2 regions of the Micromonospora sp. ATLC16 genome follow, and region 1 is predicted to be linked to the other one. Evidence: riboswitches for the same ligand, from Rfam matches in the RefSeq annotation. Region 1 holds a riboswitch; the other holds the start of a gene.
The links. A riboswitch is a leader RNA that binds a small molecule or an ion and turns the genes downstream of it on or off. The one in region 1 is predicted to bind cobalamin.
Positions count from the first base shown of each region.

Region 2: another riboswitch for cobalamin. It lies ahead of AC2CHE_RS20920 (prenyltransferase/squalene oxidase repeat-containing protein); the one in region 1 lies ahead of metE (5-methyltetrahydropteroyltriglutamate--homocysteine S-methyltransferase).

Region 1 covers NZ_JBXUOW010000019.1:6,294-17,942, reverse strand. Annotated here, with positions in the region: gene AC2CHE_RS10770 (carbohydrate ABC transporter permease) at 1-208, shown strand, start outside; gene AC2CHE_RS10765 (ABC transporter ATP-binding protein) at 208-1,275, shown strand; gene AC2CHE_RS10760 (ABC transporter ATP-binding protein) at 1,275-2,351, shown strand; gene AC2CHE_RS10755 (NAD-dependent succinate-semialdehyde dehydrogenase) at 2,627-4,087, shown strand; gene AC2CHE_RS10750 (iron-containing alcohol dehydrogenase) at 4,353-5,579, shown strand; cobalamin riboswitch at 5,795-6,005, shown strand; gene metE (5-methyltetrahydropteroyltriglutamate--homocysteine S-methyltransferase) at 6,119-8,356, shown strand; gene AC2CHE_RS10740 (hypothetical protein) at 8,848-9,135, shown strand; gene AC2CHE_RS10735 (SDR family NAD(P)-dependent oxidoreductase) at 9,852-11,312, shown strand.
Region 2 covers NZ_JBXUOW010000059.1:226-11,874, reverse strand. Annotated here, with positions in the region: gene AC2CHE_RS20960 (condensation domain-containing protein) at 1-653, shown strand, start outside; gene AC2CHE_RS20955 (ABC transporter ATP-binding protein) at 650-1,663, shown strand; gene AC2CHE_RS20950 (ABC transporter permease) at 1,647-2,408, shown strand; gene AC2CHE_RS20945 (ECF transporter S component) at 2,531-3,367, opposite strand; gene AC2CHE_RS20940 (ABC transporter ATP-binding protein) at 3,364-4,998, opposite strand; gene AC2CHE_RS20935 (CbiQ family ECF transporter T component) at 4,995-6,173, opposite strand; gene AC2CHE_RS20930 (LPXTG cell wall anchor domain-containing protein) at 6,178-7,143, opposite strand; gene AC2CHE_RS20925 (prenyltransferase/squalene oxidase repeat-containing protein) at 7,140-9,857, opposite strand; cobalamin riboswitch at 9,952-10,067, opposite strand; cobalamin riboswitch at 10,135-10,256, shown strand; gene AC2CHE_RS20920 (prenyltransferase/squalene oxidase repeat-containing protein) at 10,362-11,649, shown strand, end outside.

The DNA of each region.
Region 1 (11,649 bases):
CGAGTTCGTGTTCGCCATCTTCCTCACCTCCAGCGACAACGTGCGGACGGCCCCGCCCGCCATCGCCGGCCTCATCGGCGGCACCACCACGGACTGGGGTCTCGTGGCCGCCGCCTCCGTGGTCTTCGCCCTACCGGTACTCGTCTTCGCCTACCTGGTGCGCAAGCACCTCATCGCCGGTGTGACGCTCGGGGCGGTGCGACGCTGATGGCGGGCATCGAGGTGACCGCGCTGCACAAGCGCTACCCGGACGGGACGGTCGCGGTCGACCACGTGGACCTGTCCATCGGCGACGGCGAGCTGTTCGTCATGCTCGGCCCGTCGGGTTGCGGCAAGACGACCACGCTGCGGGCCATAGCCGGCCTGGAGCGGCAGACGAGCGGCGTCATCCGCATCGGCGACACACTGGTCAACGACCTGCCGCCCGCCGAGCGCGACATCGCCATGGTGTTCCAGTTCTATGCTCTCTACCCGCATCTGAAAACCCGCGACAACCTGGCGTTCCCACTGCGGGCCGAAGGACTACCCAAGGCGGAGGTACGCGAACGGGTCGACGAGGCCGCCCGGCTGATGCGGCTCGGTCCGCTGCTCGACCGGCGACCACGCCAGCTGTCCGGCGGGGAGCAGCAACGCGTCGCGCTGGCTCGCGCCCTGGTGCGACGACCGCGCGCATTCCTGATGGACGAACCGCTCACCAACCTGGACGCGGAACTGAGAGCGGACATGCGCACGGAGATCAAACACCTGCAGGGGGAACTGGGGACGACGATGGTCTACGTCACCCACGACCAGGTCGAGGCGATGTCGCTCGGGCACCGGATCGCCATCCTCAACAAAGGCCGCGTCGAGCAGATCGGCACCCCGCTGGAGGTCTACGACCGACCGGCGAGCCTCTTCTGCGCCGCCTTCATCGGCTCCCCGCCGATGAACCTGGTTGAGGTCGAGGTGGCCGACGGGAAGCTGAGCAGTCAGGGCGGGCTGGTCCTCACGCCACCGCCCGGCCTGCCGCGCGACCGTCGCCTGGTTGCCGGCGTCCGTCCGGAGGCGCTGGAGGTCACCGAACCGGGGGCTAAACGTTCGGTCCCGGCCCGCGTGGTCTCGGCGGAGTGGCTGGGCGACGAGATCATCTACGTGGTCAACCACGGCGGCCAACACGACGTACGGGTCCGGATGCCCCCGACTGTCCGTTTCGCCGCTGACGCACCGGTCGGGCTACGGCACACCGGCGGGACCCCGGCGGTCTACGACGTGAGCACGGAAGAACTGGTGGCCTGATGGGAACCGTGGCAGTGCACGGGTTGTGCAAATCCTTCGGCAAGGTCCAGGCCCTGGACGGGGTGACGCTGGACGTGCCGGACGGCTCGTTCTTCGTCGTGCTCGGACCCTCCGGGGCAGGCAAGACGACGACCCTACGAGCGATCGCAGGTCTTGAGAAACTCGACGCCGGGACGGTGCAACTTAACGGGCGGGACGCGACCGGTGACGCCCCGGCCGCGCGCGACCTGGCCATGGTCTTCCAGAACTACGCCCTCTACCCGCGACACACGGCGTACGAGAACATCGCTTCGCCGCTGCGGGCACGCCGCTGTTCTTCGAGCGAGATCGCCGCTGCCGTCGAGCGGATGTCGAACCTGTTGCACATCGAGCGGCTGCTGCAGCGTCGTCCCGCGCAGTTGTCCGGCGGCGAGATGCAGCGGGTCGCCCTGGCCCGGGCGCTGGTCCGTCGCCCGCGCGCGTTTCTCATGGACGAGCCGCTGACAAACCTCGATCTCAAGCTGCGCGTCGAGATGCGCACCGAGCTCACCCGCATCCACCGCAGCCTCGGAGCAACCTTCATCTACGTGACCAACGACCAGGTCGAGGCACTGTCCATGGCCGACCAGGTCGCGGTCCTCAAGGAGGGGAAGGTGCAACAGGTCGGGACGCCGACCGAGGTGTACGAGCGTCCCGCCAACCAGTGGGTCGCGGGCTTCGTCGGGAGCCCGCCGATCAGCCTGCTCGCCTGCCACGCCGACGGAGACCGCCTGGTCGGTGCGCAAGGCTGGACGCTGCCGCGGCCCCGCTGGACCACGGCTGAGGACGGTCGTGCGCTGCTGCTGGGCGTGCGGGCCGAGGACCTGTCCGTCGAGCGGCGCGGGGACGCGTCGTTGTCCGGGAAGCTCTACGGCCTTGAGCCGCTCGGTGACCGGACGGTGGTCGACGTCCAGGTGGGGACGGAGATCCTCAAGGTCAAGGCACGACCCACCGTCACCGGAACGCCGGGCGAGCGGGTGCAGGTCACGGTCGACCTGGACCGTGCGCACCTGTTCGATGCGGGCACCGGGCTGTCGCTGTCCGAGGCTGGGCGATAACCGCACCGGGCGGCGACGACCATGTGCCCGTACGCGGCAATCGAACCTCGGCCGACCGCCGCCACTGAGCACGGCCCGACGACGCTGGGACGGCCATGGCCCGAGGAGTCGATCGATGGCGCGGGGTGGCGCCCTGCGAACCAGGCCACTGCCACGTTCGACCCGCTCGGCGACCTCACCCCCCGGGCGAGGGCGGGTGGCCCGTCCGGCTACCCGCACAGCGTGATCGCGCAGGCATGCCAGACAACACCAAGAGGATCAGAGGAGGCGACGCAGTGAGTGACCCGATGAACGTCCTGGCCCCCGAGCACCGGCGGCTCCGGATCGGCGACGCCTGGCGCGACGCCGCAAGCGGAGCCACGTTTGCCATCGAGGACCCGGCCACCGGCAAGACCATCGCCGAGGTGGCGGACGCCGATGTCGTGGACGGGCTCGCCGCTCTGGACGTGGCGAGCAAGGCGATGGCGGAGTGGGCCGCGACCCCGCCGCGGAAGCGGTCGGAGTTGTTGACGGCGACGTACCGGGCACTGACCGAGCGATCCGAGGAGATCGCCCGGCTGATAACGCTCGAGATGGGCAAGCCCCTCGTCGAGGCTCGGGCAGAGGTGGCCTACGGCGCCGAGTTCTTTCGCTGGTTCGCCGAGGAGGCGGTGCGCGTCGAAGGGCGCTACAGCACCGCTCCCGCAGGTGGATATCGCATCCTCACCGTGCCGAAGCCGGTCGGCCCATGCGTCTTCGTGACGCCCTGGAACTTCCCGTTGGCCATGGGCGCCCGCAAGATCGCTCCCGCGCTGGCCGCCGGCTGCACGACGATCACCAAGCCAGCAGCCCAGACGCCACTCACCATGCTGTTACTGGCCCGCATCATGGAAGAGGTCGGCGTCCCCCCGGGCGTCGTCAACGTGGTGACCACCAAGCGGTCCGGCGAGGTGGTCTCGGCGCTGCTGGCCGACAGCCGCACGCGCAAGCTTTCGTTCACCGGATCGACAGAGGTCGGGCGCGTGTTGCTACGACAGGCCGCCGACAACGTGCTGCGTACCTCCATGGAGCTGGGCGGCAACGCGGCCCTGATCGTCTGTGCGGACGCGGACCTGGATGTCGCGGTCGACGGTGCGATGGTGGCCAAGATGCGCAACATCGGGGAGTCCTGCATCGCGGCCAACCGGATCTACGTCGAGGAGCCGGTGTGCGAGGAGTTCACGGCGCGCTTCGCCGAGCGGATGGGCGCGCTCTCGATGGGCCATGGTCTCGACGACGGTGTGGACGTCGGCGCATTGATCGACGAGACCTCGGTCACCAGGATCGACGAGCTCGTCGCCGACGCGGTCGATCGCGGCGCCCGGGTCTTGGTGGGCGGCGAGCGTCCGAACGGGTCGGGCCACTTCTACCCGCCTACGGTCCTGGTCGACGTGCCTGAAGACGCGCGGATGCTCAGGGCGGAGATCTTCGGCCCGGTCGCGCCGATCATCTCGTTCACGTCCGACGACGAGGTGACGGCGAAGGCCAACGACACCGAGCACGGCCTGGTCGGATACGTCTTCACCCGTGACCTTCAGCGGGCGCTCCGCTTCACCGAGGGGCTGGATACGGGAATGGTCGGCATCAACCGTGGTCTGATATCGGACCCGTCAGCTCCGTTCGGAGGCGTGAAGCAGTCCGGGGTCGGCAAGGAGGGGTCGCACGAGGGCATCCTCGAGTACCTCGACCTCACCTACGCGGCGATCGACCTCCCGTGACCGGCCTGCTACTCCGAGCGTCCGCCGAGAATCACCCCGCCCTGCGCGCCCGAGACCTGACCGATCCACACCCGGCGGGCGGACCCCGGGCCGTGGCCGGCACGAACCCGCTGGCATCCGAGACGCCGGCGACTCCGCCTGCGTGCGCCCCACCGCCCGGCGCGCGCCTGCGCCACCCGGGCGGGCAACCTCGCCGGCGCCGTCCAGGTGACCTGGACGTCCGCCCCGCAAATCGCCGCCGACGCTCCGGAGAGGCACTGACATCATGCTTGAGACCGTCCGCGGACCACGCCAGTTGATAGTGGGCGAAGGGGTCGCACAGAACATCCCACGAGTGGTGGCCGAGAGCGGCTCACGCGTCCTCATCCTGACCGACCAGGTTCTTCTGGGGCAGCCGGGCGTGGCCGAGATCGTGGCCGCCGTGCGGGAACAGGTCGAGGCCGTCAAGGTGTTCTCCGACGCGACTCCCGACGTGCCACTCGCCGATGTCGACCTGGCCGTCTCGGCCGCCGCCGAGGTGGACGCCGACGTCATCCTGGCCATCGGGGGTGGCACGGTGATCGACCTCGCCAAAATCGTCGGCGTCATCCGGCGCCACGGTGGGACGCCGCGCGACTTCTACGGCGAATCGAAGGTGCCGGGGCCGACGATTCCTCTCGTCGCGGTCCCGACGACGTCAGGCACCGGCTCCGAACTCACCCCCGTCTCGGTGCTGACCGACCCGGACCGCCAGCTGAAGGTGGGGGTCTCCAGCGTTCACATCGTGCCCGACTTCGCCATCGTCGACCCCGAACTCACGTACACCTGCCCGGCGACCGTCACCGCGCACTCCGGCATCGACGCGTTCTGTCACGCGGTGGAAAGCTACACCGCCCGACCCCGGGCTCACGGACCACGCGACCCGGTGGAGCAGGTGTTCCTCGGCCGCAACCCGATCACCGACCACTACGCGCTCCTGGCCGCGGAGCGGATCGCCCGTAGTCTGCGTCGGGCCGTCAGGGACGGCGGCGACACGGACGCGCGGGCAGACATGTCCTATGGGTCCATGCTCGCCGGGATCGCCTTCGCCCACGCGGGCAATGCGGCCCCACACGCTCTCCAGTACCCGATCGGCGCAACCACGCACACGCCGCACGGCCTGGGCGTCGGGCTGCTACTGCCGTACGCGCTGGAAGCGGCAAGGGACGCCATCGCCGACCGGCTGGCCATCCTCGCCGGGGTGTGCGGGCTCGACGTGACCGATGCCTCGGATGCCGAGGCGGCAGAGGCGTTCCTCAGCTGGCTCGACAGGCTCCTGGCCGACATCGGCATCCCGCCCACCCTGGCGGACATCGGCGTGGCCCGCGCCGACCTGCCCCGCTTCGCGGAACTGGCCAGTGGCGTGACCCGCCTCATACAGAACCATCCAGGGCCGACCGACACCGCCAGCCTGACCGCGATCCTCGAAGCGGCCTGGGCCGGGGACCGGGCCACGTCGAGCTGGGCGACGTGAACTCGGGGTACCGGCAACCATCCCCCTGCGGCATCCACCCGCCGGTGTCGCCGTACAGGTCGAAGGCGAACACCTGGGCGCCGTAGGCGGTGTAGGCGGCGGACGTGGCTGGTGCGGGTCGTGGGGTCCGGAAGGTCCGACCCGGCGGACCACGGCCCGGCGTACGCCGTCCCGTACGTCGGACACTCCCGACCGGTCGGCGCGCTCCGGCCCGTACGATGGCCGGTGGTGCTGGTGCGTCCCGGCCACGCGGGCGGGACGTCGTAAGAGGGAACCCGGTGGGAATCCGGGGCTGCCCCGCAGCGGTGAGTGGGAACGACCGCCGTCAACAGAGCACTGGACCGTGAGGTCTGGGAAGCGACGGCCAGTAGGCGACCTGGTGTCATGCCCGCGAGTCCGAAGACCTGCCAGTGCTGCGCACGCCGCCGGTGTGCGCCGCCGGCGGCCACGCGGGAGGGTAAGGGCGGAAGCCGGTACCTGAGGTGTACCCGCCTTCCCCTCCCCCTGCCCGTCGGACACTTCGAGGGAAGGACCCCCTGGTGAGTACCGCATTCGGGCAGAGCACTGTGCTCGGCTACCCACGCATCGGTGCCAGTCGTGAGCTGAAGAAGGCAGTCGAGGCGTACTGGGCCGGCACCGTCGACGCCGAGGCGTTGGAGAGCACCGCCGCCGGGCTGCGGGCGCAGGTGTGGCGGACGCTGCGCGACGCCCAGCTCGACGCGATCCCGTCGAACACCTTCTCCTACTACGACCACATGCTCGACACGGCCGTCGCCGTCGGCGCGGTGCCGAGCCGGTTCGCGCGGCTGGGCCTGTCCACGCTTGACACGTACTTCGCCATGGCCCGTGGTGTCGACGCCGAACCGGCGCTGGAGCTGACGAAGTGGTTCGACACCAACTACCACTACCTGGTGCCGGAGATCGCCTCCGACACCGTCTTCACCGCCAACCCGGCGAAGGCGCTCGGCGAGTACGCCGAGGCCCGAGAGCTGGGCATCACCACCCGGCCGGTGTTCGTTGGACCGGCCACGTTCCTGCTGCTGGCCAAGGGGGAGGATCCCTTCGCCCGCCTCGACGACCTGGTCGAGACGTACGCCCGGATGCTCGCCACCCTGGCCGACGCGGGCGTCGGCTGGGTGCAGCTCGACGAGCCGGCCTACGTCGCCGACCGGACCGCGACGGAGATCGACGCCCTGCGCCGCGCCTACACCCGACTCGGTGAACTCGCACACCGACCGCAGATCTTCGTGGCGACCTACTTCGGTGATCTCGGCGACGCGCTTCCGGCGCTGCTGGACACTCCGGTCGAAGCCGTCGGTGTGGACCTGGTCGCCGGACCGGGCAACCTTCATCGGCTCGCCGCCGCCGGCCCGCTGGGCGGCAGGACCATCGTCGCCGGTCTGGTCGACGGCCGTAACATCTGGCGTACCGACCTGCGGGCCGCCGTGGCGGCTGGCGCGACGGTCGCCGGGCTCGCCGATCACGTCGCCGTCTCCTCGTCCTGCTCGCTGCTGCACGTCCCGGTCGACCTGTCCGCCGAGACCCGCCTCGACTCCCGGCTGTCCGAGCGGCTGGCGTTCGCCCGGCAGAAGGTCGACGAGATCGTCGTCCTCGGCCGCGCGCTGCGCGACGGCACCACCACGCTCCCCGCGCCGTTGCCGCCCACCCCGGCGGACTGGCGCCACGACGACGTGCGCGGCCGCCTGGCCGCGTTGCGCCCCACCGACCGGCAGCGTGGTGAGTACCCCACCCGGGCCGCCCGCCAGCAGGAAAGGCTGGGGCTGCCGGAGCTGCCGACCACCACGATCGGCTCGTTCCCGCAGACCGCCGAACTGCGCAGGGCCCGCGCCGCGCACCGGGCCGGCAACCTCGACGACGCCGGCTACGCCCACCGGATGCGCACGGAGGTGGAGCAGGTCATCCGGTTGCAGGAGCAGCTGGGCCTGGACGTGCTGGTGCACGGGGAACCGGAACGCAACGACATGGTGCAGTACTTCGGCGAGCAACTCGACGGCTTCGCGGCCACGCAGCACGGCTGGGTGCAGTCGTACGGCTCCCGCTGCGTACGCCCGCCGATCATCTACGGCGACGTGTCTCGCAAGGCCCCGATGACAATCGAATGGTCCACCTACGCGCAGTCACTGACCAGCAAACCGGTAAAGGGCATGCTCACCGGCCCGGTCACCATCCTGGCCTGGTCGTTCGTCCGCACCGACCAACCCCTCGCGGACACCGCCGACCAGGTCGCGCTGGCCCTGCGCGACGAGTGCCGCGACCTGGAGTCCGCCGGCATCCGGGTCATCCAGGTCGACGAACCCGCGCTACGCGAGACGCTGCCGCTGCGCAGCGCCGACCAGAAGGCGTACCTGGACTGGGCCGTCGGCGCGTTCCGGCTGGCCACCAGCGGCGTCGCCGACGACACCCAGATCCACACCCACCTGTGCTACTCGGAGTTCGGCGAGGTGATCCACGCCATCGACGCCCTCGACGCCGACGTCACCAGCATCGAGGCATCACGGTCCAAGATGGAGGTCCTCGACGACCTGGCCGCGATCGGCTACGGCCGGGGCGTCGGCCCCGGGGTGTGGGACATCCACTCGCCCCGGGTGCCGCCGCGCGACGAGGTGGTCGAGGCACTGCGCCGGGCCGTCGCGGCGGTGCCGGCCCGCCGGTTGTGGGTCAATCCGGACTGCGGCCTCAAGACGCGCGGCTACCCCGAGGTCGAGGCGTCACTGCGACACCTGGTCGCCGCCGCCGCCGAGGTCCGCGATATCTGACACCTGAGCCGGGCGGCCCACCACACCGGGGCCGCCCGGCTTGCCGGTCAGCGTGGCGCTGCCGCCCCGTCCCGGAGGAAGACGAGCTGGTGGTGGACAGCGGTTGTCACCCGGTCGTGGTCGCCGCGGCTGCGGCCCGATCGACCTTCGGCGGCGAAGTACTCATCGCCGATGACGACCTCGTTGTCCCACTCGACCCGACCTGATTCTCGGCCCCTTCTCGACCCGGAAGCAGATGTCCGTTGATGGCCGCCGATCGTGCGCGCCGACAACCTGCGAGGCGTCTGGTTCTAGTGCGGACGCGGTGGCGAGACGTCGGCCGATCCAGTGGGCTGTCGGCCGCCGAAGCTGCAGGTTCGACGACGGGTCCAGGCCGGGCCGGGGCCAACCCACGGGGTGAGAGCAGATCAAGGTCGCTTCCCGTGGCCGTTCGCGCCACGGCTCAGGTGTCGTGGCGCGAATGAGCGCAGTCCGGGATAGCCTTGACGAATATGGCTACCTATCGCAGCGCCTCAGTGCTTGTCTCCTCGGACGGCACCAGGACCCCCGGCACCGCCGCGCTCTTCGCCGAGCCCGCCCGCAAGGGTGGAACCCCGCCGTGGGCAGGCGACTTCCGGCCCGCCAACAGCGCCGGCAATGGCCCCAAGAACGCGGTCGGAAAAACCTTCACCCTGGAACTGCCCGACGGCAGCACCGGCAAGGTCGTGATCCAGAGCCTCAAGAGCGGGAAGGGCGGCGTCGTGCTGGCGTTGATGGGCGAGGACGCACCCCCCTTCTGATCAGAGAGACTGATCGCCGCCGACGCCATCGGCTGGAGACGGCCGCTGGCGTCCCTGCCGATGCGTGTACGGCTCATTGGGCCCCGCCCGGCCAGCAGGATCGCCTGATCGTCTCGCTCCTTGCCCTGCACGCGTCGCACCAGGCGGCACACTTCCCGCAGGCCGGCGGGGCTTGACCCTGATTCTGGACACGGGCCACTCGCGGACGCTTCGCAGGCGGACACCGACGCGTTCGGCGGTGCGGGCCGCGAGGATGGGTCGGCCTGCGCACAGGTCGGCGATCTCGTCGAAACTGTCCAGTCGGCGATGAGCAGACGGACAACACGTCCGGCGTCATACGCGGCGAGCACCCCGTACGCGTCCAGCGATCCGGGCAGCGACTCCTCAGGTGCGTACCGTTCGAGCAGGTCGAGTGCCTGCGCCGAGGCAAAGCGCAACACCCCCGCGGCGGCCTCACCCCAGATCCGCTGCCGCATCACAGGTGAGGCCGCAGCAGGGGCCTCACCTGTGGGACGTGCTGACCCCGTCACCTAATACCCGCCGCAGACGGGCCGGACCGGACATATCGACCTGGTCGAGGTGTGACCTCTACGGTCTTCGAGCTGGTGAACAGGCGCGGGATGCGTCGGAGGCCGCGCGGTGCGTACAGTTCCGGGTCGGACTTGGGGTGGGCCGGACATGTTCCGGCGCAGGAAACGGGACGAGACAGCGACAGCATGACGGCGGACAAAAATACGGAAACCGGTCAATACCGCATTGAGCCGGCCCGGCTGGAGACCTGCCTCAGCGTCTTCGAGGCGTTGGAGGACCTGCCTCCCGATCACCCGGACGTGGTGCGGGTGCAGCGGGCCACCGCGAAGCTCTACAAAATGATCAAGCAGCGGCGACGCGAGGAACGGCGGGATGCCATCGCGGCGGCCGACCGCACAGTGACGGCTGCCACCGCCACCGGCGCCCCAGGCCGGATCGACGACGAGACCCAGGGCAACCCGCTCGCCTCCCCCACCGCAGGTCCCACGGCCGGCGTCCTACACAAACCGCGCGGCTGCTACATCTGCAAGCAGCGCTACCGCGAAGTGGACGCCTTCTACCATCAGCTCTGCCCGCCCTGCGCCGCACTGAACCGGGAGCGCCGCAACGCCCGCACCGACCTGACCGGCCGGCGCGCGCTGCTCACCGGCGGCCGCGCGAAGATCGGCATGTACATCGCGCTGCGGCTGCTGCGCGACGGCGCGCACACCACGGTGACCACCCGGTTTCCCCACGACGCGGTCCGCCGATTCGCCGCGATGCCCGACAGCGGGGAGTGGCTCCACCGCCTGCGGATCGTCGGGATCGACCTGCGCGACCCCGCCCAGGTCATCGCCCTCGCTGACTCGGTCAGCGACCAGGGACCACTCGACATCCTGATCAACAACGCGGCGCAGACCGTCCGCCGCACGCCTGCGGCGTACGCGCAACTCAACGCCGCGGAGGCGGCGGCCCTGCCCGACGGCCCACTGCCGGAGATGATCACATTCGCCAAACCGGCCGGCCCGGGCGACCCGGCGGGCAACCTGACAGCCCCACTGAACTCGCCCACCATCACCCCGCACGCGCTCACCGCGCTGGCGCTGACCAGCGGCTCCGCCTCACCGCAACGGATCGCAACAGCCAGCGCCATCGACGCCGGCGGTCTGGTCCCAGACCTCGACCCGGTCAACAGCTGGGTGCAGCGGGTGCACGAAGTGAACCCGGTCGAACTGCTCGAAGTGCAGCTGTGCAACGTGACCGCGCCGTTCGTACTGATCAGCCGACTGCGACCAGCGATGGCCGCAGCGACCGCCCGCCGCAAGTACGTGGTGAACGTGTCAGCGATGGAGGGCCAGTTCGCCCGCGGCTACAAAGGGCCAGGGCACCCACACACCAACATGGCCAAGGCCGCGCTAAACATGCTGACCCGCACCAGCGCCCAGGACATGCTGACCGACGGCATCCTCATGACCAGCGTCGACACCGGCTGGATCACCGACGAACGGCCACACCCCACGAAGATGCGCCTGGCGGACGCCGGCTTCCACGCCCCACTGGACCTCGTCGACGGCGCGGCCCGGGTCTACGACCCGATCATCCGCGGCGAACAGGGCGAAGACCTGCACGGCTGCTTCCTCAAGGACTACACACCCTGCGCCTGGTGATCGCTGCCGCCCTGCCGAAACCTCGACCAAGCAGGGGCCGGGAGCACTGAGCCTTTCCGAGTAAGGGTGTAATCACTTGGAGTAGCCGGCTCGGTCAGTGGTCCAGACGCGCCCGGATCCGTTGCGGTGCAACGAAAAGACGCAGAATCCCGGTATGAAGGTGGTCCTTCCCGGGATCACCGTCATCGGGGTTCTGCGTCGCTGTGAGTGTCACAGACACCGCCACCCTGAAGGCCACCGCCGCCAACCACCGCGATGCGCTGCTGCCGGTCCGCGCCCGCCTTGCCAGCAAGCCACTCCAGGACGTCACCGAGGCTCTGATCGACTGGATGCGGAC
Region 2 (11,649 bases), on a different contig from region 1:
ACGGCGTCTTCAACAACATCTCCGGCAACGCCCCGCCGGATCTGCCGACGGTAGCCACCACGGAGACCTTCATCGACTGGTGGACGCCGACCGGCTTCACCAATCTGCTGCTGTTCCACCTGGTCCGGACCGAGCAGGCGCTGATCCTGGAACTGATCACCGGGGACAACCGGCACCTTCCCGACGCGGAGATGGAGGCGCTGCTGCTCGGCACCGAACGGGTGCTCGCCGTGGCGGCCACCGGGAACGTCGCCCTGGACGACCTCGGCGCCCTCGCCGGCATCGACCCGATCCTCCGCGACGGCGACTGGCACTTCGTCGACCACAGCTGGATCCAGCTCAGCCACGTCAACCGGATACTGCAAGCAGCCCTGCCCGGGCCGGCCCGAGCCTTCGTGACCGACGAAGGACCCGAGGGCGCGACCATCGTCGCCCACCTGGCCGCCGTAGCCGAGATCACCGACCCCGCGCGGGCACACCTGGCCTGCCTACGACAGCTCGTCGACTCACCCACGGCGATCTCCCCCCACCGATATGTCCTGCACCGGGGCGCACCCGCCGATCCGGCTGATCGGCAGGCGTGGCGGGAGCTGGCGGTGCTGGCCGAGGGCGACGGCCGGGCCGCGGAGGCGGGAAGCGAGGCAGGGACATGAGCATCATCGAAGCGAACGAGTTGACCCGCACGTTCCGGTCCGGCCGGCAGAGCGTCACGGCGGTCCGAGGCGTCAACCTGCGGGTCGAGGCCGGCGAGATCGTCGGCTTCCTCGGACCCAACGGCGCCGGCAAGACCACCACCCTGCGGATGCTGACCACGCTGCTCCGCCCGACCAGTGGCACGGCCCGGATCGCCGGCGCGGACCTGGCCACGGCTCCCCGCGAGGTACGCCGCCGAATCGGGTACGTCGCCCAGCACGGCGGTACCGACCCCAACGCCCTGGTAGACGAGGAACTGTTCCTGCAGGCGCGCCTCTACCGGATCCCGGTCGCACCCGCCCGGCGCCGGGTGGCCGACCTACTCGAACAGTTGGACCTCGGCGGGCTGGGCAAGCGGCCGATCGGCTCACTCTCCGGCGGCCAGCGCCGACGCCTGGACATCGCGCTCGGCCTGGTCCACGATCCGCAGGTCGTCTTCCTCGACGAACCCACCGCCGGCCTGGACCCGCACAGCCGCAACAACCTATGGGAGCACACCCGCCGGCTCCGCGAGGACCACGGCACCACCGTCTTCCTGACCACTCACTACCTCGACGAGGCCGACGCGCTCTGCGACCGGATCCTCGTGATCGACCACGGGCGAATCGTCGCCGAAGACACCCCCGCGAACCTGAAGCGCCAGCTGGCCGCAGACGTGCTGACCGTGGAAGTGGTCGGCGATCCGGCCGCTAGCCAACGACTGCTGGCCGGCCTGCCGGGCGTCCGGCAGGCCGCGGTGACGAGCACGGGCGGTATCCAGGTCACCCTGGCCGACGCCGAACAGGGAATCACCGACGTGATCACCTCCCTGTCCGGCGCGGGCATCGGCGTCCGTGCCCTGCAACTGGCGCGGGCCAGTCTGGACGACGTCTTCCTCAGCCTCACCGGCCGCGAACTGCGCGACGACCCGCAGGACCAACAGTCCCCCATCCCGACCACCGAGGGGGCGGACCATGTCCCTGCTCGTTGACATCCTGCTGGTGTTCCAACGCCATCTGCGCATCTCCCTGCGCAACCCGCTGTGGATCGTCATCGGGCTCTCCCAGCCGGTGGCCTTCCTGGTCCTCTACGGCCCGCTGATGACGAGCACCCTGTCGATCACCGGCGTCGAACCGGAGCGCGCCTGGCAGACCTACGTGCCGGGGGTGCTCGTGCAACTCTGCCTCTTCGGCTCCGCCTTCGTCGGGTTCGGAGTGATCGCCGAGTGGCGCGCAGGGGTGATCGAGCGGCTGCGGGTCACTCCGGTGAGCCGAGTGGCGTTGCTGCTCGGCCGGGTGCTGCGTGACGTCGCGCTGCTGGTGGTGCAGGCGGTGCTGCTGGTCGTGGTGGCGTTGCCGCTGGGCCTGCGCGCGTCGGTGCCGGGTGTGCTGGTGGCGCTCGGCGTGGTCACGCTTCTCTCGCTCGGCCTGGCCTGTCTGTCCTGCGCTCTCGCGCTGACCGTCAAGAGCGAGGACACGTTGGGCCCCACCCTCAACACCGGCCTGATGCCGCTGCTGCTGCTGTCCGGGGTGCTGCTACCGATGTCCTTCGCTCCGCGCTGGCTGGACCTGGTCTCCCGGCTCACCCCGTTCCGGTACATCGTGGATGGCATGCGCAGCGCGTTCCAGGGTGAGGTGTTCAGCGCGACCGTACTGTCTACAGTCCTGGTCGCCCTGTCGATCAGCGTGCTGTCGGTGCTGCTCGGCGTACGTACCTACCTGCGGCAGAGTGCCTGACCCGATCCGGCTCGACAACTGCCCGGCGAACGTCTCACCGATGGGTCCCGGGCAGGCGGCACCTGCCGGAGACCTACCGACGGGAGGCAACCGTGGGCAGTAATCGGCTTGACGGATCCCACTCAGAGGCTGTTCCCAGAGTGGGCCGAGGATGGCGCAGCGGTGGCAGCGGCGAACGTTGGGGCTGCTTGGAAGTGCGCCCGTCGGGCCGCGCGCCGGAACGCGCCGAGTACCGCTGGCCCGGCGAGGATGACGAGGACGGCTGTGGTGACCGCCCGTCCGGTGTCCCAGCCCAGCGAGGTGACGGTGAAGAAGGTCAGGTACCGGTGCAGTTGTTCGAGCACCGGCAGGCCGGGTTGGTAGGCGATCGAGCTGGTCGGGTCGAGGGAGAACGGCCAGAACGACAGGTTGAGCATGAAGCCGAAGAAGTACCCGCTGACGGCGGCGTAGGCGGCGAGCAGGACAATCTCGGCCCGTCCCCGTACCCGGGGCAGCAGGCCGGCGAACATGCCGACCCAGGCGCAGCCGAACATCTGGTACGGCATCCACGGTCCGACTCCCCCGGTGAGCAGGGCGGAGGCGAACAGTGACGTGCAGCCGAGCGCGAAGCCGAAGCCGGGTCCGAAGACCCGACCGGCGAGCACGAGGATGAAGAAGACCGTCTCGATGCCGGCCGTGCCCGCGCCGAGCGGTCGCAGGGCCGCGTTGATCGCGGAGAGCACGCCCAGCATGGCGAGGGCCTTCGCGTCGATTCTGCCGTCGGCGATCTCGGCGAAGATGACGGCGAGGACGAGGAGCAGCAGCACCCCGAACATCAGCGGCGGGGTCTGTGTGGAGCCCAAGGTGCCCGGTGCGACGACGAACGGCCAGAGGAACGCAACGAAGCCCAGGAACGACGCCATGGTGATCGCGAGCACCGCGCGGCCGGGCACGCGGACGGCGACGGTCAGCGTGCTCACGCGCGTACCTCCGGGTTGTCGAGGGCGGCGGCGACCTGCCCGACCGTCAGGTAGGGCAGCGGCGCAAGGATCTTCGCGACCTGCGGGGCGAACGTGGGCGACGCGGTGAGCACGGCCGGGACGGGACCGTCGGCGACGATCTCGCCGTCGGCCATGACCACGACCCGGTCGGCGGTGGCGGTGGCGAACTCGACGTCGTGGGTGGCCACGACGACGGCGCGGCCCTGTGCGGCGAGGTCGTCGAGGGTACGGGTCAGCGCAGCTTTCGCCTGGTAGTCCAGGCCACGGGTGGGTTCGTCGAGGAGTAGCACGCCGGGGGTGACGGCGAGTTGGATGGCGAGGACCAGGGCGAGTTGCTGCCCGGCGGACAGGTCCCGGGGGTGATTGTCGCCGTCGATGCCGGCGGCGATGGCGTCGAGGAGACGCCGGGCGGTGCCCGGTTCGGCGCCGTCGCGGTCGGCCTGGTCGAGTTCGGCGTCGACGGTGTCGAGGTAGAGCAGGTCGGTGGCGGTCTGAGGGACGAGGCCGACGAGTCGGCGGGCTTGGCTGGCACTGACCCGTCCCGGATCGAGGGTGCCGTGTGACGGATCAGGGACGGCGATGCTGCCGCCATCTCGGCGGCCCGAACCTTGCAGGGCCCAGAGCAGCGATGACTTGCCGGATCCGTTGCGGCCCATGAGCGCGGTGATCTCACCACGGGCCAGTGTCAGGTCGACGCCGCGGACGGCGACGACCGTTCCGTGGCGGACGATCACGCCGGCCGCGGTCAGGGCGTTGCGGGCGTCGGCGTGGGAGTGTCGGTGTGGTCGCGGCGGTGTCGGGGGCAACCGGTCGCGCAGGGCGTTCGCGTGCCGGCGGGCGTCTCGCACCGAAAGGGGCGGCGGTGACCAGCCGGCCAGGCGTCCGAGGTCGACCACGGGTGGCGCGACGGTGGTGCCGGCGATGAGGGTGGCGGGGTCGCCGTGGCGGACGGTGCCGTCGCGGGCGACGTGAATGAGCCGGTCGGCGTACGGCAGGACGCGCTCCAGGCGGTGCTCGGCCAACACGACGGTGACGCCGAGGTCGTGGACCAGCCGGGTGATCGTGGCGAGGACGTCGTCCGCGCCGGTCGGGTCGAGCGCGGACGTCGGTTCGTCGAGGACCAGTACCCGTGGGTGGGCGGTGAGCGCCGCGCCGATCGCCACGCGTTGCTGCTGACCGCCGGAGAGTTCGTGCAGGCCCCGATGGCGCAGGTCGGCCAGGCCCAGCAGATCCAGGGTCTCCTCCACCCGGGTCCGCATGACCGCCAGGTCGAGAGCCAACTGCTCCATCCCGTACGCCAGCTCCTCCTCGACGGTGTCGGTGACGAACCCGGCCACCGGGTCCTGCCCGACCACGCCGACCAGATCGGCGAACTCGCGCGGCGGGTGATGTGCGGTGTCCCGGCCGGCGACGCGGACGCTGCCCTGCAGGGTGCCGCCGGTGAAGTGCGGGACGAGGCCGTTGATCGCGCCGAGCAGTGTCGACTTTCCCGCCCCGGTGTGTCCGACGACCAGACACAGCTCCCCCTCGTCGATGTCGAGGTCGACGTCGCGCACTGTGGGGCGGGACGTGCCGTCGTAGGTGACGCTGACACGCTCCAAGCGGATCATGATGGTGCTCCTGCGGTGTCGGCGGTGCGGCGTCGTTCGGTGGCGGGCTCCGGTCGGTGCGGGCGCGGTGGTGTCGGTGCGGCGATTGCCGCGAGGGCGGCGACGAGGATCGCGGCGGCCGGTAGGGCGGGCAGGCTGGGCCAGTGCAGCGGGTAGAGGCTCGGGTTGAGCGCGGCCGGGTCGTAGCCCGTGTTGGCGCCGAGCACGACGGCGGTGACGACGCCGCAGCCGGCGACGGTCCACTCCGGCCACTCCCACGGGTCGGGTCGGTAGCGACTGCGGGATACCCGACGCCCGCCAAGGGCGAGCCCGGCCATGCAGAGCAGCACGCCGCCACCGAGGCCACCGAGCCCGACCGGGCGGGGAACCCCCGGGTCGAGCAGTCCGTACGCGCCGACGCACAGGCCGGCCATGCCGGTGAGCATGAGGACTCCGGTGAGCCGTCGCGAGGCGGGTGTGGCGGTGCCGACCCGGCCGTAGCCGCGGGAGTCCATGGCGGCGGCCAGTCGCAGCGACCGGTCCAGGGCGTCGTGCAGGACCGGCATCAGGATGGCCCGTGCGGCGGCGAGGCCCTTGGCCCGTCCGGCGCGTAACCGGCGGGCACGCGCGACCCGTTGAACGCTCTCCACCAGTTGCGGCGCAACGCTCAGCGACACGGTGACGGCGACCCCCAGCTCGTACAGCGCCCCGGGGAGGACCCGCAGCGCGCGTTTGGGGTTGGCGAGGCTGTTGGCGGCCCCGATGCAGCACAACAGGCAGGCCAGCCGGAGCCCGTCGACGGCGGCGGACAGGGTCGCCTCCAGGGAGACTGGGCCGCCGATCTGGATTCCCGCGTACCAGTCGGGTGTGGGCAGGTGCGGCAAGCGGAACAGGATGTGGTCGTCGGGGGTGATGCCGGAGGCGAAGACCGTCCGGAAGACCACCCGGATCACGATGATGATCAGCGCGAGGTAGAGGTAGTAGCGGAACGCCCGCGCCCAGGGGGCGTCGGTGCGGCGGACGGTGACGACGAGGCCGAGAACCGCGAAGATGAGCAGTAGCAGGAGCGGGTTGCTGGTGCGGCTCGCGGCTGTCGCGAGCGCGAGCGCCCACAGCCACCAGGCCACCGGGTGCAGGGAACGGGGTAACCGGGCGACCGCGAGGCGGTGGAGAAGGCCGGTGCGGGTCGGGGGCATCGGTTCAGGTGCGGCGTCGCCGCCAGCCGACGACACCGCCGACCAGAGCGAGGACGGCCAGCAGGCCGACGGTGATCAGGGCTGGCAGCGCCGAGCCGGTGTCCTGGCGGGCGGCCGTCGTGGTGGGTGACGCATCGAGGATGCGGGGCCCGTCGGGGGTGGCGCTCGGCGACCCGGACAGCACAACCGCTTCAGGCGATGGCGTGGGGCTGACCGAGGGCGTCGGGGTACCACCGACCGGAACCGACGCCGACGCTCCCGGCGGCGGGAGGCCCGGTGGGGGGTTACCGAGTCCGGGGTCGCCCGGCGGGGGGTTACCGAGTCCGGGGTCGCCCGGCGCCGGCGGGTTGCCGGCGGCCGAGGGCTTTCCGCCGCCGGGCTGGGCCGGAGTGGGCGCGCCCGGGGGCGGCGCGGTGGTGGTCGCGCCGACCGGCGTGCTGTTGCGGGCGCGGACCCTGTCCGGGCTGACCGTGGGCCGCCCCTGGGTGCCTCCGATGTCGGTCGCCCCGAAGATCCACAGGTCGACGCTGCCGGGCTTGGGCTTGTAGCTCATCGCGCCGAGTTGGCTGTAGACCCAAGTGTTCTGTCCCGGATCGGCGTGCCAGTACGACCAGTACGCGCTGGCCGGTGGGGTGAGCGCGCACTTCTCGTCGGCCGCCGTGGGGTACTGCGTTCCGCCCTGGTGACCCGCGTATCCGATCCGGCAGATGAAAGCCGGCCCGTCGTGCTGCGTCCCGGTGGTGCGCCAACCGCCCTGGTTGAGCAGTTGGTAGCCGGTGGTCGGTGTGGTGCCGCAGGACCGCAGCAGCGGCCCACCCCAGCGGCTGAAGTCGACAGCGAGAACCACCCCGGACGAGGTGGTGCACTGCCCGATCGGCAGGGGCGCGGCCAGCGCCGGCGTGGGTGCCACCACCGGCGCGGCGACGATCGTCAGGGCCGCGATCGACCGAAACCACCGGCGGGCGGTCACGATCCACCGCCGCCGTCGGACACCGCGCGGCGACGGGCGGCGACCAGCAGCAGGACGCCACCGGCCACGAGCACCAGCGCCAGCAGGGCGATGGTCACGATGGACACGCCGGTGCGAGGCAGATTGCCCCACGGCCCGCCGGGGCCCGTCGCCGACGGGGTCGCCACGGGTGTCGCCGTCGGCGAGGCCGACTGGCTGGCGCTCGGCGTGGGCGTAGGTGGGGGGGGTTTGGGTGGGCCGGATGGGTCTGGACCCGGCAGTTCGTGCACGTCCCGGGTGAGGGCGGCGAACGAGATGCCGGTGGCGCCGCCGACGACCTGGGTGGACGCGCGCACGTCCGAGCCGGCCTGGCCTCCGGCGGCGACGGTGAAGCCACCGTCGTCGTTCTGCTGGCCGGCCAGGAACGACAGTGCCTTGTCGACCTGTCGGGCGTAGGTGTCGGCGCGCAGGGCGAGGCCCTGGATCGCGAGCGCTGTGGAGTTGGTGGAGTCACCGGCCGCGCCCGGGAACCCGCCGTGCCCCTTCTGGGTCGAGGCGATCCAGGCCAGCGCCTTGTCGACCGCGCCGGCCGCCGACGGGTCGTCGGTCACCAGGGCGAGTGCCATCGCGGCCATCGCCGTGCTGTCGACATCCCTGTCGGCATCCGCCGCCGGGATGAGGCTGGGGAACGACCCGTCGGCGCGTTGCAGTCCCTTGAGGAACTCGACCGGCTTGGTGGCGGCCTCGCCCTGGCCGGCGCGGTGCTGCGCGATGATGCCGAGCGACTGCCCGAACACCGAGGTGGCGTACCGGTAGTTGCCGGGCCCGGCGCAGCCGGCCTGTTCGTCGAGCTTGGTGCAGGTCACGTCGCTCAGGGCGGCGATCAGGTCGTGTCCACCGAAGGAGCGGGGGTCGTAGCCGGTGACCTCGGCCAGTAGGGCCATCTTGCCGATCGCGCCGCCGACGGCGTAGTCGGTGCCGACGCCCAGCCACATGTCGACGGTGAAGCCGTTGTCGCCGACCGCGCCGCCGCCGCGCAGGAACTCCACGATCGCCCGCAGCTTGGCGTCGTCCCCGCCGGTGGCGGCCAGGGCGTAGGCACCGTCGATGCTCAACCCGAAGTCGGGGAAGCCGGGGAACGACTCGTAGTACCTGCCGTCGATCAGGTTCGTCGGCGCGACGAGGTAGGACACCCCCTTGACCAGATCGGGTCGCGGTCCGGCCGGTGGCGGCGTCTCACCCAGGTCGGCGAGGTTCTTGCCGGCCAGCGCGAGCGCCGCAGCGGCGGTGGCGGGCAGGTCAGCGTCCGGATTGCTCGGGTCGGGGCTGAGCCCACCGCCGTTGACGATCCGGCTGACCAGCAGGCCGGTGGCTGCCGCCGCCCGGTCGGCGTCGCCCAGCACGGCGAGGGCCTGCGCGGCGTGCCCGGTCGAGTAGGTGTCGGTCACTCCCGCCCCGGTGTACGGCTGGTAACCGCCGTCGGGCTCCTGCGCCGTGGCCAGGAACGCCTTGGCCGAACTGAGCGCCGCGTCGTGCGCGCCGAGCGTGTGCAGCGCCAGGACGGCGAGGGTGGTGGCTGCGAGGTCGGGGTCGCAGGCTTCGGTGGGGCTGCGCCAGACACCGGCGAAGGCTCCGATCGTGCACTGCTGCTCGGTCAGGCGGGTGACGGTGGAGGCCGGCGGGGTGACGCCGGCGCGCTTGAGCGCGAGCAGGGCGGTCGCGTGGGTCAGCGGATCGCTCGATCCGGCGAAGTCACCGGCGGCGGCGCAGCCGGCGTCGGCGTCGGTCGCGGTGCAGACCCGGTCGGTGAGCGTGGCGATCAGGTCCCGGTCGCCGAACGCACGCGGATCGTCGCTGGTGCTGGTCAGCAGGAGCGCGAGGCTGGCGACGTTGGCGGTGTGGGGTGGGGCGGTGCCACCGTTCGGGAAGATGGCGGCATCGACGTGCGCCCGCAGATAGTCGACGATCTTGGTGAGCGTCTGGTCCTGCCCACCGGTGCCGGCCAGGGCGGTGGCGACGGCGATGGTCCGGTAGTAGTCGACGAAACCGTAGTCGACGTGGTCGCCGTCGGCGAGCTGCCCCACCAGGTAACTCGCCACCGCCTTGACCTGCGCTTCCGTCGGTCGCGTCGGCACGGGCGTCGAGGTCGGGGTCGGAGTCGGGGTGGCGGTCGGAGTCGGGCCGCTCGCGCGCACTGAGGCGGGGGTGAAGCTCGGTGCCCCGGTGGTGCCGCCGATGTCGGTGCCGCCGAAGACCCACGCCTCGACCTCACCCGGGCCCGGCCGCTGCGCCATCGCGCCGAGTGGACTGTAGGTCCAGTGGTCCTGCCCGGCCGGTGCGATCCAGTAGGACCAGTAGGCCGACGCCGGTGGCGTCAACTGGCACGCCTCGTCGGCCGGTGTCGGGTGTTCGGCACCGGACGCGAAATCGGGCGATCCGATCCGGCAGATGAAGCCGGGGCCGTCGTGGGCGGTGCCGGTGGTGGTGAAGCCCGCATCGTGCAGCAGGTCCAGGCCGGTGGTCGGGGTGGCGTCGCAGCCACGTAACACCGGTCCGCCCCAGGCGGCGAAGTCGACGGCGACGATCGCGCCCTGGGTCGGGGTGCAGGACTCCAGCGGATCGGCGAGCGCGGCGCGGGTCGGCACCACCAGCGCCACCGCGCCGAGCACCGCTGCGGCGACGGCCGCCAACCATGCCGCAGGAACGCGCGACGTTTGACTGACCAGTGGGGACATGGCGACTCTCTCGGGGGCTAGCGGCGCAGGCGCGGACGCGGACCCCGAGGACAAGCCCCGGAAATCTGGCTCCGCGCCGTGTACCTCGACGGCGCTGCGGTGCTCTATCCAGCCAGGTAATCCGACTCGTCCCGAGAATGGGACCTACGGCTGCGGGCCAGCGCCGGACTTTGACCGGCTTCCCCTGACTGCTGGATCGGGGTCATCGGACCACACCCGCGACGACGACGTCAATGCGAGACCGTGTCATGTACCTAACAGCGCGCGGTAGGGGCTTCCTCCCATACGGTGACCGCGTCATCGTGTGGGGGAACCCGGTGGGAATCCGGGGCTGACGCGCAACGGTGAGGACGGTTGGCCGTCCCGAGCCCGACTACCCACGTGGTGATGCAGCACTTGCGGTATCCGTCCCACGCGTCCTGCGGCCGGCCCGCCCCGCTCCGCCGGCTTTCCCGCTGGATCCCGGGTCGAGGCAGCCGTGCCCCGTACCCCCAAGGAGCCCTGATGTCCTCGCGTCTTTCCTCCGGCAGTCGCCGGAGACGTCTCGCGGCCGTTCCCGCCGTCGCGCTGATCGCCACGGTCGTGGCGGTCGCGGGCGGCGCCGTACCGGCCGCCGCGACCTCGACGGCGGCGCAGATCGCCACCGCCAAGACCAACGGTGTCGCCTACCTGCGGACCCTGCAGGCCGCCGACGGGAGCTACGCCAGCGGCGGGTTGTCGAACGAGTGGGCGTTCAGCGCGTTCGCGCCCGCCGGCGTCGCGGCGGTGGACGTCTACCCCTCCGGCGACACGACCAAGAACGCCCGCACCGTGTACCGCAACCAGCTCTCGGCCGCGTCCTGGCCTAGCAGCACGCCGCTGGTGACCGACTACGAGCGTGGGGTGCTGAACGCCTACGCCGCCGGCATCGATCCCGCCCGGGTCTCCCCCACCCGTAACCTGATCGCCGACACCATCGCCTACTGGCAGACTGGCTCGGCCGGCTACTACGGCCCGCCGGCCAACTTCAACGGCACCGTCTTCGGCACTCTCGCCCTGGCCGGCGCGAAGACCCAGGCCGGCACCGCCCGTGTACCGCAGGCGCTGCTCGACCTGTCGGTCACCCGGATCCGCAACAACCAGCACAACGACGGCGGCTGGACCTTCACCCAGGCCGAGGGCGACCCCACTCAACTCGCCACCGCCAGCGACATCGACATGACGGGTGCCGCCATGGCCGCGCTCTGCGCCGCCGGGGTCCCCAACACCGACACCGACGTCGTGCAGGCGAAGAACTTCCTCAAGAGCAAGCTCGTCAACGCCTCGGGCGCGTTCAGCTCGATGTTCGGCGTCAACACCGACTCCAACGCGTGGGCCGTCTCCGGGTTGAACGCCTGCGGCATTCCCAGCCAGGGCACCGACTTCACCACCACCGCCGGCAAGACCCCGATCGACTTCCTCCGGGCCCAGCAGTTGACCGGCGGCGGGTTCAAGTACCTGCCCACCAACACCACCCCGTCGGCGTACGCCTCCATCGACGCGGTGCGCGCGCTCGCCGGCGCCGGCTACACCGCCGCTCCCCCGACCCCGGTCACCGCTGGCGCGCCGACCTGGGTCGCGGCGGGCGGATTCACCGCTGGCACCGCCACCCGGCTCGCCGTGATCGTCGACAACGGCAGCGGCAGCATCAAGCCCTGCGCGGTCACGTTGACGCCGACCGCCGCCACCACCACCCTCGGCGCCGTGCTGGACGCCGCCATCGGCGCGGCCGTTCCGAGCGGCTGCGTCACCGCACTGAACCCCACCAGCGGCA